One region of the Bradyrhizobium sp. Ken01 genome, then DNA from elsewhere that is predicted to be linked to it. Evidence: predicted binding sites of a transcription regulator. Region 1 holds the regulator's gene; the other holds the start of a gene.

Region 1 (7,999 bases):
TCAGCGACGGCATGAACCTCGACGCCTTCGGGCGCATCGCCGGGATGCAGATCGGCCTGCCGCGCCCGCTCGGGCGCCTTCGGCAGGAACTGCATCAGCATGCCACCGGCACGCCAGCGATGCTTGCCGCCGTCGTTCGAACGCCATTCCTCGCCCACGGCGAGGCGCACGCGCGTCGGGATCTGCTCGGAGCGCAGGAAATATTCGTGAGCGGCGTCTTCCAGGCTGCCGCCGTCGAGCGCGACCAGGCCCTGGTAGCGGCTCATGTCGGGGCCCTGGTCGATGGTCATGGCGAGGTGACCGTGACCCAGCAGCGCGCCGGAATCTTTTGCATCCCCGAGGCGCGCGGCGTCGTAGCGCGCATAGGCGCGCAGGCGATCCGGCGCCTGATAGTCCACGACCAGGAATGACACCGGACCGTCGGTCTGGGCCTGCAGGATGAAGCGGCCTTCGAACTTCAGCGACGAGCCGAGCAGCGTGGTCAGCACGATGGCCTCGCCGAGCAGCTTGCCGACCGGCGCCGGATAATCGTGCTTGGTCAGGATCTCGTCGAGCGCCGGACCAAGCCGCACCAGCCGACCGCGCACGTCGAGCGCGTCAACCTCGTAGGGCAGCACGGCGTCATCGACGGGAACCGCGGATGGCGCGCGAACCGGGCCTTCGGGCCCGGTTTTCATGTCAGGGGATTGGGAAACCATGGCGCTTTATCTGGGGTCGGAAGGCGGAATTGGAAGGGGGGTTGGGGAACTGTACGAAGCAACCTCAACCTCGGTGTCGTCCCGGACAAGCGCTAGCGCAGATCCGGGACCCATAACCACAGGATTACGCTACTCCGCGAGATGACAACTCCGAATCCTCGCCAAACGACTTCCTGTGGTTATGGGTCCCGGATCGGCGCTCCGTTCTGGACAACGCTACGCGTTGCCAGAAGCTGCGCTTGTCCGGGACGACGATCATATGTGAGGTGGCCGCCGGGATTCCAGCGAGATCACTTCACCGCGTCGAAGCACCAGGCCAGAATGCCCTTCTGCGCGTGCAGGCGGTTTTCGGCCTCGTCGAACACGACGGATTGCGGACCGTCGATCACCTCGTCGGTGACCTCCTCGCCGCGATGGGCGGGCAGGCAGTGCATGAACAGCGCATCGGGCTTGGCCAGCGACATCAGCTGGGCATTGACCTGATAAGGCTTGAGCACGTTATGGCGGTGCTCGCCTTCCTTGTCGCCCATCGACACCCAGGTGTCGGTCACGACACAATCGGCGCCGCGCACGGCGGCTTCGGCATCCGTGCCGAGCATGATCGGCGCGCCGGTCGCCTTGATGAAGTCGCGCATCGCCTTTTTCGGCGCGAGCTCTGGAGGCGTCGCGACATTGAGCTGGAACTTGAAGCGCTCGGCGGCGTGCGCCCAGGACGCCAGCACGTTGTTGTCGTCGCCGGTCCAGGCCACCGTCTTGCCCTCGATCGGGCCGCGATGTTCCTCGTACGTCATGAGGTCGGCCATCACCTGGCAGGGATGCGAGCGCCGCGTCAGGCCGTTGATGACCGGAACGGTGGCGTTCGCCGCAAGCTCAAGCAGGGCATCGTGGTTGAGGATGCGGATCATGATGGCGTCGACATAGCGCGACAGCACGCGCGCGGTGTCGGCGATGGTCTCGCCGCGGCCGAGCTGCATCTCGGCGCCCGTGAGCATGATGGGCTCGCCGCCGAGCTGGCGCATGGCGACGTCGAAAGACACCCGCGTCCGCGTCGAGGGGCGCTCGAAGATCATCGCCAGCGTTTTGCCTTCGAGCGGCCTGACCGGCTGATGCGCCTTCTGCTTCGCCTTCATCGCGGAGGACGCGGCCAGCATGCGCTTGAGCTCCGACAGCGGCAGCTCGTTGATATCGAGGAAGTGCTTCGGTGTTTTCTTGGGTGCTTTATCGGGCGACTTGCTCATCAGCTTGCCGCCCGCTTGTTGCCGGACAACGCCGTGCAGGCGCGCTCGAGCCGCATGACGCTGTCCTCGATCTCGGCTTCGGTGACGATCAAAGGCGGCAGGAAACGCACGACATTGTCGCCGGCGCCGACGGTGAGCAGCTTCTCTGCGCGCAAGGCGGCAACGAGATCGCCCGAAGGCACCACGGCCTTGATGCCGATCAGGAGGCCCTCGCCGCGCACTTCGCTGACGACATCAGAGTGACGGTCGATCACGGAGGCGAGCTTCTGCTTGAGCAGCAGCGACATCCTCTGCACGTGGTCGAAGAAGCCGGGCTTGAGCATGACGTCGAGCACGGCGTTCGCAGCGGAGATCGCGAGCGGATTGCCGCCGAAGGTCGAGCCGTGCGAGCCCGGCGTCATGCCGGACGCCGCTTCCGCGGTCGCAAGGCAGGCGCCGATCGGAAAGCCGCCGCCGAGCGCCTTGGCCAGCGACATCACGTCGGGTTCGACGCCGAGGCGGCGGTACGCGAACAGATCGCCGGTGCGGCCCATGCCGGTCTGCACCTCGTCGAAGGCGAGCAACAGACCCTTCTCGTCGCAGAGCTGACGCAACGCCCTCAGGAAGGCGGGCGTTGCCGAACGCACACCGCCCTCGCCCTGGATCGGCTCGATCAGGATGCCGGCGGTCTGCGGACCGATCGCCTTTTTCACCGCGTCGAGATCGCCATGCGCAACCTGGTCGAAGCCCTCCATCGGGGGTCCGAAACCTTCGAGATATTTTGCCGAACCCGTCGCAGCCAGCGTCGCCAGCGTGCGGCCATGGAAGGCGCCTTCGAAGGTGATCATGCGATAGCGGTCTGGATGGCCCTTCGCGGCGTGATAACGGCGCACGACCTTGATCACGCATTCCAGCGCCTCGGCGCCGGAATTGCAGAAGAACACGAAGTCCGCAAAGCTCTCGTGGCAGAGGCGAGCGGCGAGACGCTCACCGTCCGGGCTCTGGAACAGGTTCGACATGTGCCAGAGCTTCGTGGCCTGCTCCTGCAACGCCGCGACCAGCGCCGGATGGGCATGGCCGAGCGCATTCACCGCCACCCCGGAGGTGAAATCGAGATAGCGCTCGCCGTTGGTCGCGATCAGCCAGCAGCCTTCGCCACGCTCGAAACCGAGGTCGGACCTGGCGAAAACGGGGAGCAAATGCGGCGCTGCGCTGTTAGTCATGACGGTCACTTGAATGTTGCGGACGGAGTGAGCGTGCATTGCGCAACGCACCATCGACCGGCCCGGAAAACGAAACGTGCCGCCTCTTGAGGGCGGCACGCACGACTATCTTAGGCCTGGTGAAACGGGTGTCAATGCCGTCCGGAAAGCCTCACGAAACGCTGAATCCGTAGTCTTGCGGTGCCGATTTTGCGGGATTTAGCCACGGAACATGTGGAAGCGAGTCGGCGGACTCTTGCGCGGGAGTCACGCCATATTGTAGCGTTTGAATTGTCAGATACGACATCTCGTGCAGTGGTTCTGATCTTTAAGTCCTTATGTACCGGCGTAAACGTTCGGGCGTTCAAGACGCGCCCGGCGAGCCTTAAGGGATTCTGGCGGCACGGGTTTTTGAAGGCTTAGGCATTCGCTGCGAGGCCCCAGGATGGCTGGCGCGCAGCGAGGGAAAGGGTGCAATGACGGTTTTGACCTGGTCCGATGATCGCGTCGAGCAGCTGAAAAAGCTCTGGGAGGCCGGACTTTCGGCCAGCCAGATCGCGGCGGAGCTCGGCAATGTGACCCGCAATGCCGTGATCGGCAAAGTGCACAGGCTCGGCCTTTCGGGCCGCGCCAAGAGCCCTTCGTCGGCAGCGCCCCGGCCGCGCAAGGCGCGCCCCGCGCAGCACATGATGCGGGTGAGCCGCCCGATCTCGCGCGGCAACACCGCACTGGCGCAGGCCTTTGAGGTCGAGGCTGAGCCGGATCCGGTCACATACGACAACGTGGTGCCGATGAGCCAGCGGCTGTCGCTGCTGGAATTGAACGAGGCGACCTGCCACTGGCCGGTCGGCGATCCGTCGAGCCCGGATTTCTTCTTCTGTGGTGGACGGGCTCTGTCCGGCCTGCCCTATTGCGCCCAGCACTCGCGCGTTGCGTACCAGCCGGCATCGGATCGGCGCCGCGCACCGGTGAAGCCGGGTCCGCGGTAATCACGGCAAGTCGTCGCGCGAAGACAGTTCAACAATTTCAGTGTCGTCCTGGCGAAAGCCAGGACCCATACTCCGAGCACGCAGTAGTCGTGCGGAAGGGGTCACTCCGAGTCTTCGCCAAACCACGTTCGGTGGTTATGGGTCCCGGATCAGCGCTCGCTTCGCTCGCTTGTCCGGGACGACGTCGGAGAATTCGGGGACAGCTCGCCAGCAAACAAGCCTGCAACCCTACACCTGCTCCGCCTTGGCAAAACGATCATCCAGCGCGTAGCCGGCGCCGCGGACGGTGCGGATCGGGTCCTGCTCGCGGCCGAGATTGAGCAGCTTGCGCAGGCGGCCGATATGCACGTCGACGGTACGCTCATCGATGTAGATGTCGCGGCCCCAAACGCTGTCGAGCAGTTGCTCGCGCGAGAACACCCGGCCCGGATGCTCCAGGAAGAACTCCAGCAGGCGATATTCGGTCGGACCGAGATCGATCGGCCGGCCCGAGCGCGCCACGCGGCGCTTGTCGCGGTCGAGCTCGATGTCGCCAAAAGCAAGCACGGTGGCGAGCCGCTCGGGGCTCGCGCGCCGCAGCAGGCCTTTCACGCGCGCGAGCAGCTCCGGCACCGAGAACGGCTTGACGATGTAATCGTCGGCGCCGGTCGCAAGACCCCGCACCCGTTCGCTCTCCTCGCCGCGCGCGGTGAGCATGATGATCGGGAGCTGCTTGGTCTCGGGACGGGTGCGAAGCCGCCGGCACAATTCGATGCCTGACAGGCCCGGCAGCATCCAGTCGAGCACGATCAGATCGGGGATGTGCTCCTTGAGGCGAGTGTCGGCGTCGTCGCCGCGCATCACCGTCTCGACGTCATAGCCGTCGCCTTCGAGGTTGTAGCGGAGAAGCTCCGTCAGAGCTTCCTCGTCCTCAACCACCATAATGCGTGCGCCCATCGGGTCGTCGCTCCTTAAGTGTTCGGTACCGTGTTGGCGAAGGTCGTCATGTCGCCCTTCGGCCGCTTGTCGGTGATCGCCTGTCCCTCGATCATGTAGAACACGGTCTCGGCGATGTTGGTGGCGTGGTCGCCGATCCGCTCGATGTTCTTGGCGCAGAACATCAAATGGATACAGAACGAGATGTTGCGCGGATCCTCCATCATGTAGGTAAGGAGCTCGCGGAACAGCGAGGTGCAGATGGCGTCGACCTCCTCGTCGCCCTTCCACACCGCCATCGCCGCCGGCAGATCATGCGCGGCATAGGCGTCCAGCACCGACTTGACCTGCTGCTGCACGAGGTCGGTCATGTGCTCGAGGCCGCGAAACAGCTTGAGCGGATGGAAGTCCGTCTCCAGTGCCGCGACGCGTTTGCCCATGTTCTTGGCGAGGTCGCCGATGCGCTCGAGATCGGTCGCGACGCGCATGGCGCCGACGATCTCGCGCAGGTCGACCGCCATCGGCTGGCGGCGGGCGATGGTGAGCACCGCACGCTCCTCGATGCGCTTCTGCAGCGCGTCGAGTTCGGTGTCGATGGCGACGACGCGCTGGCCGAGCGGGACGTCGCGGCGGATCAGCGCGTCGACGGACTCGACGATCATGCGCTCGGCGATGCCACCCATCTCGGCGACCAGGCGGGTGAGTTCCTGGAGGTCGGTATCGAAGGCCTTTGCGGTATGTTCAGAACCCATGTCGCGTCTCCTAGCCGAACCGGCCGGTGATGTAATCCTGCGTGCGCCGGTCAGTCGGCGACGTGAAGATCTTGCTGGTGTCGTCGAATTCGATCAGCTCGCCGAGATACATGAAGGCGGTCTTGTCGGAGACGCGCGCCGCCTGCTGCATGTTGTGAGTGACGATCGCGATCGTGTAATCCTCGGACAGCTCCTGGATCAGCTCCTCGACCTTGGCGGTCGAGATCGGGTCGAGCGCCGAACAGGGTTCGTCGAACAGGATCACCTCGGGCCGCACCGCGACGGTGCGGGCGATGCAGAGGCGCTGCTGCTGGCCGCCCGAGAGCGACAGGCCGGAGGCGTTGAGCTTGTCCTTGACCTCGTTCCACAGCGCGCCGCCGCGGAGTGCCTTTTCGACGCGGCCGTCCATCTCGGACTTCGAGATCTTCTCATAGAGACGGATGCCGAACGCGATGTTCTCGTAGATCGTCATCGGGAACGGCGTCGGCTTCTGGAACACCATGCCGACGCGGGCGCGCAGCAGATTGAGGTCCAGCTTGCCGTCCAGGATGTTGGTCTGATCGAGCATGAGCTGACCGGTGGCGCGCTGGCCGGGATAGAGGTCGTACATCCGGTTGAAGATGCGCAGCAGGGTCGACTTGCCGCAGCCCGACGGACCGATGAACGCCGTGACGCGGTTGGCGCCGAGCGTCAGGTTGATGTTCTTCAGAGCGTGGTGCTCGCCGTAATAGAAGTTCAGGTTGCGCACGGTCACCTTGGGGGGCGCCTCCGGCAGCACCGGCGCGTGGGGCAGCCCACCGGCCGCGCTCATCGATACGGAAAGATCACTCATTTTGCGGTCCTCTCGGCGCCAAGGATGCGCGCGCCAATATTCAGGGCAAGAACGGTCAGCGTGATGAGCAGCGCCCCGCTCCAGGCCAGCTGCTTCCAGTAGGCATAGGGGCTCTGCACGAAGTTGTTGATGGTGACAGGCAGGTTCGCCATCGTCTTGTTCAGGCCGAGGCTGAAGAACTGGTTCGACAATGCGGTGAACAGCAGTGGCGCGGTTTCGCCGGCGACACGAGCGGTCGCGAGCAGCACGCCGGTGATGAGGCCGGAGCGCGCGGCGCGATAAGCGATCCGCTTGATCACCAGCGAACGCGGCAGGCCGAGCGCCGAGGCCGCCTCGCGCAGCGCGTTCGGAACCAGCAGCAGCATGTCCTCAGTCGTGCGCAGCACCACCGGGATCACGATGACCGCGAGCGCGAGCGAGCCCGCGATCGCCGAGAAGCCGCGCATCGGCACCACCACCGCGCCGTAGATGAACAGGCCGATGATGATCGAGGGCGCCGAGAGCAGGATGTCGTTGATGAAGCGGATCACCGAGGTCAGCTTGTCGTTGCGGCCGTATTCGGCGAGGTAGGTGCCGGCAAACATGCCGAGCGGCGCACCGATGCCGACGCCGATCACGGTCATGATCAGCGAGCCGACGATGGCGTTGAGCAGGCCGCCCTCGTTCGATCCGGGTGGCGGCGTGTTCTCGGTGAACAGCTGGACATTGAGTCCCGCCAAGCCGTTGTAGAGCAGCGTGATCAGGATCAGCGCGAGCCAGGTGACGCCGAAGGCGGTTGCGGCGATGCAGAGCCCGCGGACGACGATGTCCTTGCGGCGGCGGCGTGAATAGATCGGGTTCATGGCGCTAGTTCCCAGCCTTCTTTTCCAGCCGCATCAGCATCAGCCGCGCCGCTGCGAGCACGAAGAAAGTCAGCACGAACAGCAGGAGGCCGAGCAGGATCAGGCCGGACTGGTGCAGGCCGTCGCTCTCGGCGAACTCGGATGCGATCGCCGCCGAAATCGTGGTGCCGGGGGCGAAGATCGACGACGATATCCGGAACGAGTTGCCGATGATGAAGGTCACCGCCATGGTCTCGCCGAGCGCGCGGCCCAGCGCCAGCATGACCCCGCCGATGACGCCGACGCGGGTGTAGGGGATCACCACGCTGCGGACGACTTCCCAGGTGGTACAGCCGACGCCGTAGGCGGCTTCCTTCAGGACCGGAGGCACCGTCTTGAACACATCGACCGAGATCGAGGTGATGAATGGCAGCACCATGATCGCGAGGATCAGCGCGGCATTGAACAGGCTGAGATAGGACGGCGGTCCCGCGAAGATCGCGCCCAGCACGGGCACGCCGTCGAAGATCTTGATCATGAAAGGCTGGAACGTGTTGGCGAGGAACGGACCCA
Region 2 (7,999 bases), on a different contig from region 1:
GGCCGTGCAGATCGTCGTCGTCGCCGACATCGTCATGAGCCTGGACAACGTCATTGCGGTGGCCGCGGCCGCCAATGGCAGCGCGCCCTTGCTGGTGCTCGGCCTTGCCATCAGCGTGCCCTTGATCGTCGCCGGCGCGGCGCTGATCATGGCGCTGCTCGCGAAGCTGCCGGTTCTGGTGTGGGCCGGCGCGGCACTGCTCGGCTGGATCGCGGGCGAGGTGATTGCGACCGATCCCGGCATCGCGCCGAGGCTGCACACGCTGTTTGACGGTCCGTTCGGCGCGTCGCTGGACAACATGCTCGGCGCCTTCCGCATCCCGCCGCAATTCGCCCATGGCGGCGGAGGCGGCGAATATCTCTGCGCAGCTCTCGGCGTCGTCGTCGTTCTGGTCGGCGGCTCCATCTGGCGCCGGCGCAGCATGAGCGCGGCCGCGCTGGAGTCCTCCGAGCGCCACGCCAAGGCCTCGGCGGAGTAGACTTACCTTTTGAGCATGATGTTTTCGGAAAAGCGCTTCACGCTTTCCGGAGCTTGCGCTAGCGCCGGACGATCGAGCCGGCGCGGTTGATCAGGCGGGCGAGCGCGCGGAAGCGGCTGCCGACGCGATCCGCGACGAGATCGCCGAGGCGGTGCTCGAACACCAGCAACAGCTTGCGGCCCATGCTGCGGAAATGCGTCGCGGGCAAGACGCCCGGACGTGCCGCCGAGATCAGATGCGCGACGCGGAAGGCCGCGCCCAGCAGGCGGGCGCGTTCGAGCTGCGCCGGCGTCAGCAGCTCCTGCATGGCGACCGGCGGCTGGTTCTCCTCGCTGAGGCCCGCATAGCGATAGAACACGGACAGGCCGACGAAGGCGCGCTCGGTGTGGGTGATTGCGCCGAAATTGCCGTTGACGACGAGGCTCAGCGTCTGCTCGCCGCGATGATCGGGATGCACGCGCCAGCCGATGTCGGACAGCAGGCACGCGGCATGGCGCAGACGGCGGTCCTCCTCGGTCTCGCGCAACTTCACCACGCGCGCGAGGCGGTCGGTCCAGGCGATCAGCTCGCGCGCGTGCTTGGCCGAACGCGACAGCAGCTGGTTCAGCTCCTCGGCCGCGCAGATCAGTCCGTCCTTGTTGCGTTCGGACTCCGGCAGCTTCTCGTGCAGCAGGCCCTCGCGTACGCCGAAGGTCGAGAACACGATGGTCTTCGGCTTCGCCACCCGAATGATGTGCTCGAGCACCAGTGCGGCATAGGTGAGGAGCGGGCGCCGGGCATCGGCGACGATCTCGATGTCGGCGAGCATGCCGGCGGCCGCAAGCCGGCGCAGGCGGCGGGAAAAATCGAGCGCCTCGGCCGCCGAAATCGAATAGCCGTGCATCACCTGGAGCGGATAGCCGCTCTGGATGATGTGGATGCGCGCAAGCGCGCGCCAGGTGCCGCCGACGGCGTAGAAGCTGCGGCCGCGGCCCGCGGTGAGCTGCGGCACCCCGTCGAGCGCTTCGCGCACGATGCGGTCGGCGCGTTTCAGGGATTTATGCGCGAGGTCCTGCAGCGCGAGGCCGCCGAGCGGCAGCGTCACGCCGCTGCGCACGGTGTTTTTGCGCACGTCGATCAGTTCGAGCGAGCCGCCGCCGAGATCGCCGACGATGCCGTCGGGATGGTGGATGCCGGAGATCACGCCGAGCGCCGACAGCCGCGCCTCGCGCGGGCCCGACAGGATCTCGATCTTCACCGCGCAGATGCGCTCGGCTTTGGCGATGAAGTCGGGGCCGTTGGAGGCGTCGCGGCAGGCGGCGGTCGCAATCGCAAACACCCGTCCGACCTGCATCACTCGGCACAGCGCACGGAAGCGCTTGAGCGAGGTCAGCGCCTTGTCGACGGCGTCGGGCGCAAGCAGTCCCGTGCTCTGCACCTCGCGCCCGAGACCGCACAGCGTCTTCTCGTTGAAGATGGGAATGAGGCTCCGCGTCAGCCCCTCGTAGACGACGAGCCGGACCGAGTTGGAGCCGATGTCGATGACCGCGACGCTCGAGCCGCGCTTGCGCGGCCGCTTCACGTCGACGATCCCGGATCAGGATTGATGACGTTCATTACGGCGCGTGAGGCGGCGCGGCGAGGATTCCTTGAGCGACTTACCACGGCCAGACAGACTCGGATTTGTCATGAAGTAGTTGTGGACGTTGAAAGGCTCCTCGCCCTTCGCGGTCTTCATACGCGTTGAGGACCCGTCCGGCAACAATTGCCAGCTCTGTTCATTGTCCTTGAGATTCGCGACCATGATCTGTTCGAGAACCTGCTGATGCACCGTGGGATTTTGCAGCGGACACAGCACCTCGACGCGGCGGTCGAGGTTGCGCGGCATCATGTCAGCCGAGGAGATATACACAGCCGCTTTCGCGCTCGGCAGGCCCTGGCCCATGCCGAAGCAGTAAATTCGGCCGTGTTCGAGGAATCGTCCGATGATCGACTTGACGCGGATGTTCTCCGACAGGCCGGGAATGCCGGGCCGTAGGCAGCAGATACCGCGCACCACGAGCTCGACCTGCACGCCGGCCTGTGAAGCCTCGTAGAGCGCATCGATGATGTCGGGGTCGACCAGCGCGTTCATTTTCATCCAGACCGCACCGGGCCGCCCGTGCCGTGCATGCGCGGTCTCGCCCTGGATGTGCTCGATGATGCGCTTGCGCAAGGTCAGCGGCGACACCGCCATCTTTTCCAGGTCGCTCGGCGCGGCATAGCCGGTGATGAAGTTGAACACGCGGGCAGCGTCGCGGCCGATGGTTGGATCCGAGGTGAAGTAGGAGAGGTCGGTGTAGATGCGCGCGGTCACCGGGTGGTAATTGCCGGTGCCGGTATGGACGTAGGTTGTGAGGCTGCCGCCCTCGCGCCGCACCACCATCGACAGCTTTGCGTGCGTCTTCAGTTCGAGGAAGCCGTAGACGACCTGCACGCCGGCGCGTTCGAGGTCGCGCGCCCAGCGGATGTTGGCCTCCTCGTCGAAGCGCGCCTTCAGCTCGATCAGCGCGGTCACGGATTTGCCGGCTTCGGCGGCTTCCACGAGCGCGCGCACGATCGGCGAGTTGCTGGAGGTGCGGTAGAGCGTCTGCTTGATGGCGACGACGTCGGGGTCGCGCGTCGCCTGCTGGAGGAACTGCACCACCACGTCGAAGGATTCATAGGGGTGATGGACGACGAGATCCTTCTGCCGGATCGCAGCGAAGATGTCGCCGCCTTGCTCGCGCACGCGCTCGGGATGGCGCGGCACGTAAGGGGTGAATTCGAGGTCAGGCCGGTCGAGACGGGTGAGTTGCGAGAGCTCGTTCATGGCGAGCACGCCGTCGACCAGGAACACCTCGTCGTCGGCGGTCGACAGCGCATGCTGCACGAAGCTGCGCAGCTGCTCCGGCATCTTGGCGTCGATCTCGAGCCGGATCACCGAGCCGCGGCGGCGGCGCTTCAGCGCAGTCTCGAACAGGCGGACGAGATCCTCGGCCTCTTCCTCGATTTCGAGTTCGGAGTCGCGGATGACACGGAAGGCGCCCTGGCCGTGCAGATTGTAGCCGGGGAACAGGCGGTTGATGAACAGCGCGGTGGCCTGCTCCAGCGAGATCAGCCGAACCACCTTGCCCTCGGCCGGCAGGCGGATGAAGCGGTCGATCTTGCCGGGCATGCGGATCAGCGCGTTCATCTGCTTGCCATCGGCGGCGCGCGTGAGCTGGAGCGCGATGGTGAAGCCGAGGCTCGGAATGAACGGGAAGGGGTGGGCCGGGTCGATCGCAAGCGGTGTCAGCAGCGGGAACACGTTGCTGAGGAAGTAGTCCTCGACCCAGGTTCGTTCCGCCTTGGTGACTTCCTTGCCCTCGACCAGCACGATGCCCTCGTCGGCGAGCGTGCCGCGCAGGTCGCGCCAGATTGCCTGCTGGTCGGAGGCGAGCTGCGAGACGGTTCGGTTGATCAGCGCGAGCTGCTCGGACGGCGTCAGACCGTCGGGGCTGCGCTCGGCAATGCCCTCGCGCACCTGGGCCTTGATGCCGGCGACGCGGACCATGAAGAACTCGTCGAGGTTGTTCGCTGAAATCGACAGGAATCGCACCCGCTCCAGCATGGGATGGCTGGGATTGACCGATTCCTCCAGGACGCGGCGGTTGAAGTGCAGCCAGGAGAGCTCGCGATTGATGAACCGCTCAGGGTTCGATGCGATCGCAGGCGGGCCCTCGGCTTCCTGGGCTTTCTCTTTAACTTCAATAGCTTGCGCAGAATCCATCAGAAGTCGATCCATCCAGTTCGCCCCAATTTGCGACTTACGCGCAAAACCCGCGGGAGCATGTGTTAGAGCGATGACGTTTCGATGACATTGATGTTCCGCCGCCCGGCCGCGTCAAGCCGCCTTGGTCAGACATCCCGGAGCAGCTCGGCCGCCAGCGCCCTTGTGACGGGGCGGCCGAGGCGCAGGGCCTCGCTGTCCAGCAGGTCCACAGCCCGTCGGGCGGCGGCCGAGGACCGCTCCAGGCGAGTGGCGAGGTAGCTGACCACGCTCTCGTCCACCGCGAGCTGGCGGTCGGTGCAGAATTTGACGATCAGGCCGCGGAAGAGCTGGTCGTCAGGCGGCAGCAGCGAGACAACGGGGACGGCGCGGAGCCGCGAGCGCAGGTCGGCGAGTTCGATCTCGAGAGAAGCGGGCGCCTCGCGTCCGGTGAAGAGGACGTAGGCGCCGTCCTCGCGGGCCAGATTCATCAGATGGAACAGGGCGCGCTCGTCGAATTGCCCGGCCTTGGGATCCTCGACCACCAGCGCGCCAGTGGCGAGCGCAGCCGGGACGGCCTCGGCGGTCAGCCCATTGGCCGTGGTCGAGCGGGCGCCTGAAGCCTCGGCCCAGATCGCGGCGAGATGGCTCTTGCCGCTTCCTTCCGGGCCGGCCAGCCACATGATCCGATTCGGCCATTCCGGCCAGGCGTCGATGAGGGCAAGGCCGGCGGCGTTGACGGGGCCCTCAAGGAAATTGTCCCGGCTCAGGCTCTCCGCATGCGGAAGCGAAAACGCCAATTGTCGGGGATGAACGCGGCCTGGCACGCTTGCTTTGCTCCGTGCCGGCGTGCCGGCTTCGTTTGAAGAGATGCGACTTGATCGAGCGGGAGTTGGCCTTTTGCGGGGCCGCTTCCCAACTCATTTGGCCTCGATCGTGCTCATGTGCCGCAACCACTCGACAAGATAGAGCGACACGGAGGAAAGCGTGAAGACCGTGACGAGGCCCATCAGGATGATATCATAAGGACCGGCTTTGAAGCCGAAGGCGAGGGCGGCCAGCACCAGCGCCGCGAACGCCACCTGGGCCACAGTGTTGAGCTTGGATACCTTCGAGGGCTTCATCTCCACAGGCCGGTCGAACAGCCACGATATGATCACGGCAGCGACGATCATGATGTCGCGCGAGACCACCAGGATGACGATCCAGCGCGGAATCGCGCCCCAGATGCCCAGCGCCATGTAGATCGAGACCAGCAGCGCCTTGTCGGCGAGCGGGTCGAGCAAAGCGCCGAGCTCGCTCGTCATGTTGAAGCGCTTGGCAAGGAAGCCGTCGACCGCGTCGCTGATACCGGCGATCAGGAAGACGGCGAACGCCACCTCCATTTGGCTCGACACGATGGCCCAGACGATGATCGGGACCAGCATGATGCGGCCCAAAGTAATGATGTTCGGTATACTCACACGGCGCTTCCCGGCACCCGGCCTGACCTCGAATTCGGCCCTTTGGAGGCTGAACCGGTTGATATCTCTACATAGTATACGGAGGCGCGCCATGCGAGCCATTGCGCGTCCCCGGAATTCGACGTAACCAGCCGCAAACCCACTGGAAATCGGGCATGACCGACCGCAAAAACGGCCTCACTTACGCCGATTCAGGCGTCGATATCGACGCGGGCAACCGCTTGGTCGACCTGATCAAGCCGATGGTGCGCGCAACCGCACGTCCCGGCGCCGACGCCGAAATCGGCGGATTCGGCGGCCTGTTCGATCTCAAGGCGGCCGGTTTCAAGGATCCCATCCTGGTGGCCGCGACCGATGGCGTCGGCACCAAAGTCAAGATCGCGATCGAGACCGGCCTGCATGGCGGGATCGGCATCGACCTCGTCGCCATGAGTGTCAACGACCTCGTGGTGCAGGGCGCCGAGCCGCTGTTCTTTCTGGACTATTTTGCCTGCGGCAAGCTCGATCCGGAGGCGACCGCGTCGATCGTCGCCGGTGTCGCCGAAGGCTGCCGCGAATCCGGCTGCGCCCTGATCGGCGGCGAGACGGCCGAGATGCCCGGCCTCTACAAGGACGGCGACTACGACCTCGGTGGCTTTGCCGTCGGCGCCGCGGAGCGGGGCACGCTCTTGCCGCGCAAGGACATCGCCGCCGGCGATGCCGTGATCGGGCTCGCCTCGTCGGGCGTGCACTCCAACGGTTTCTCGCTGGTGCGCAAGATCGTGGAACAATCCGGCCTCGGCTTCGGAGCGCAGGCGCCGTTTGCGCCCGTCATGACGCTCGGCGGCGCGCTGCTGACGCCGACACGTCTCTACGTCAAATCCTGCCTGCGCGCGATCCGCGAGACCGGCGCGGTGAAGGGGCTCGCCCACATCACCGGCGGCGGCTTCACCGACAACATTCCGCGCGTGCTGCCGAAGCATCTCGGAGTCGGTATCGATCTGGCGCGCCTGCCGGTGCTGCCGGTGTTCAAATGGCTGGCCGCGCAGGCCGGCATCGCCGAGCTCGAAATGCTGCGGACCTTCAATTGCGGGATCGGCATGATCGCGATCGTCGAGCCGGACAAGGTCGAAGAGGTCGTCGAGGTCTTCGCCGATGCCGGCGAGACCGTGGCACAGCTCGGCACTGTGATCCCGGCCGAGGGCGAGCACCGCGTCGTCTATAACGGCCATCTCGATATGGCGCTGTAGTGACCGGCGCTGTGATGAAACGCCGCGTCGCCATCCTGATTTCCGGCCGTGGCTCCAACATGGCTGCGCTGATCAAGGGCGCGGCCGCGCCGGATTTTCCGGCGGAGATTTCGCTCGTCATCTCGAACAAGGCCGATGCGCAGGGGCTGGAAAGGGCCAAAGCGAGCAGCGTGAAGACGCTGGTGATCGAAAGCAAGCCGTTCGGCAAGGACCGCGCCGGATTCGAGAAGGTGCTGCAAGCAGCGCTCGATCAGCACGGCATCGAGCTGATTTGCCTCGGCGGCTTCATGCGCCTGTTCACGGCCGAATTCACCAAGGCGTGGTACGGGCGGATGCTCAACATCCATCCCTCGCTCCTGCCGTCCTTCCCCGGTCTCGACCCGCACGGCCAGGCGTTGCGCGCCGGCGTCAAGCTGTCCGGCGCGACAGTGCACTTCGTGATCCCCGAGACCGACGCCGGCCCGATCGTGATGCAGGGCGCGGTGCCTGTGAGCGATCACGATACCGCGGCCACGCTGTCGGAGCGTATCCTCGAAGTCGAGCACCGCATCTATCCCGCAGCACTGAGCCTGCTCGCGACCGGCAAGGTCCGGATCGAGGGCGATGTGTGCAAGACCGCCGGCAGCGGGCCGTCGGAGAATTTTCTGGTTGCGCCGTTGGTGCGGTGAAGCGCCGTCGCACTCGGAAACTTCCCATCCCAAACAAAAACCCCCGGCAGAGCCGGGGGCAACGTCATGATCTCTTGCGCAGACCGCGAGAGAAATCAGGAAACCTTGAGGTTCTCCGCGGATGCCTTGCCGCGGTTCTCCACGAGGTCGTATTCAACCACCTGATTTTCATTGAGGGTCGAGAGTCCGGCGCGCTCGACGGCGGAGATGTGGACGAAGACGTCCTTGTCACTGCCGTTCGGCTTGATGAACCCATAGCCCTTGGTCGGGTTGAACCATTTGACGGTGCCCTTTTGCGGCATCCTCAGTCTCCTCCGCTAGATACAAAAACGACGCGGCCGCTTTTCGCGTGCCACGCCACAAACGGGCTTCCGGTAGTCTGTTCGAGTCTTGAGTCTCAATGTCGCGAAACG

The links. Region 1 encodes PhoB, which activates phosphate uptake and scavenging genes when phosphate is short. Its sites were predicted from a motif close to TGTCATNNANCTGTCAT; they were not measured.
Region 2: the regulator PhoB is predicted to act here: its motif matches at 4,321-4,337, upstream of AC0L3S_RS02090 (RNA degradosome polyphosphate kinase).

What each region holds. Positions count from the first base shown of each region.
Region 1 covers NZ_JBVVPC010000030.1:8,637-16,635, reverse strand. Annotated here, with positions in the region: gene AC0L3S_RS25650 (Hsp33 family molecular chaperone) at 1-698, opposite strand, end outside; gene argF (ornithine carbamoyltransferase) at 989-1,936, opposite strand; gene AC0L3S_RS25640 (acetylornithine transaminase) at 1,936-3,138, opposite strand; gene AC0L3S_RS25635 (GcrA family cell cycle regulator) at 3,594-4,106, shown strand; gene phoB (phosphate regulon transcriptional regulator PhoB) at 4,335-5,042, opposite strand; gene phoU (phosphate signaling complex protein PhoU) at 5,057-5,773, opposite strand; gene pstB (phosphate ABC transporter ATP-binding protein PstB) at 5,784-6,605, opposite strand; gene pstA (phosphate ABC transporter permease PstA) at 6,602-7,447, opposite strand; gene pstC (phosphate ABC transporter permease subunit PstC) at 7,452-7,999, opposite strand, start outside.
Region 2 covers NZ_JBVVPC010000002.1:27,006-35,004, forward strand. Annotated here, with positions in the region: gene AC0L3S_RS02080 (TerC family protein) at 1-478, shown strand, start outside; gene ppx (exopolyphosphatase) at 537-2,039, opposite strand; gene AC0L3S_RS02090 (RNA degradosome polyphosphate kinase) at 2,055-4,247, opposite strand; gene AC0L3S_RS02095 (P-loop NTPase family protein) at 4,376-5,053, opposite strand; gene AC0L3S_RS02100 (CDP-alcohol phosphatidyltransferase family protein) at 5,147-5,689, opposite strand; gene purM (phosphoribosylformylglycinamidine cyclo-ligase) at 5,845-6,918, shown strand; gene purN (phosphoribosylglycinamide formyltransferase) at 6,933-7,586, shown strand; gene AC0L3S_RS02115 (cold-shock protein) at 7,682-7,888, opposite strand.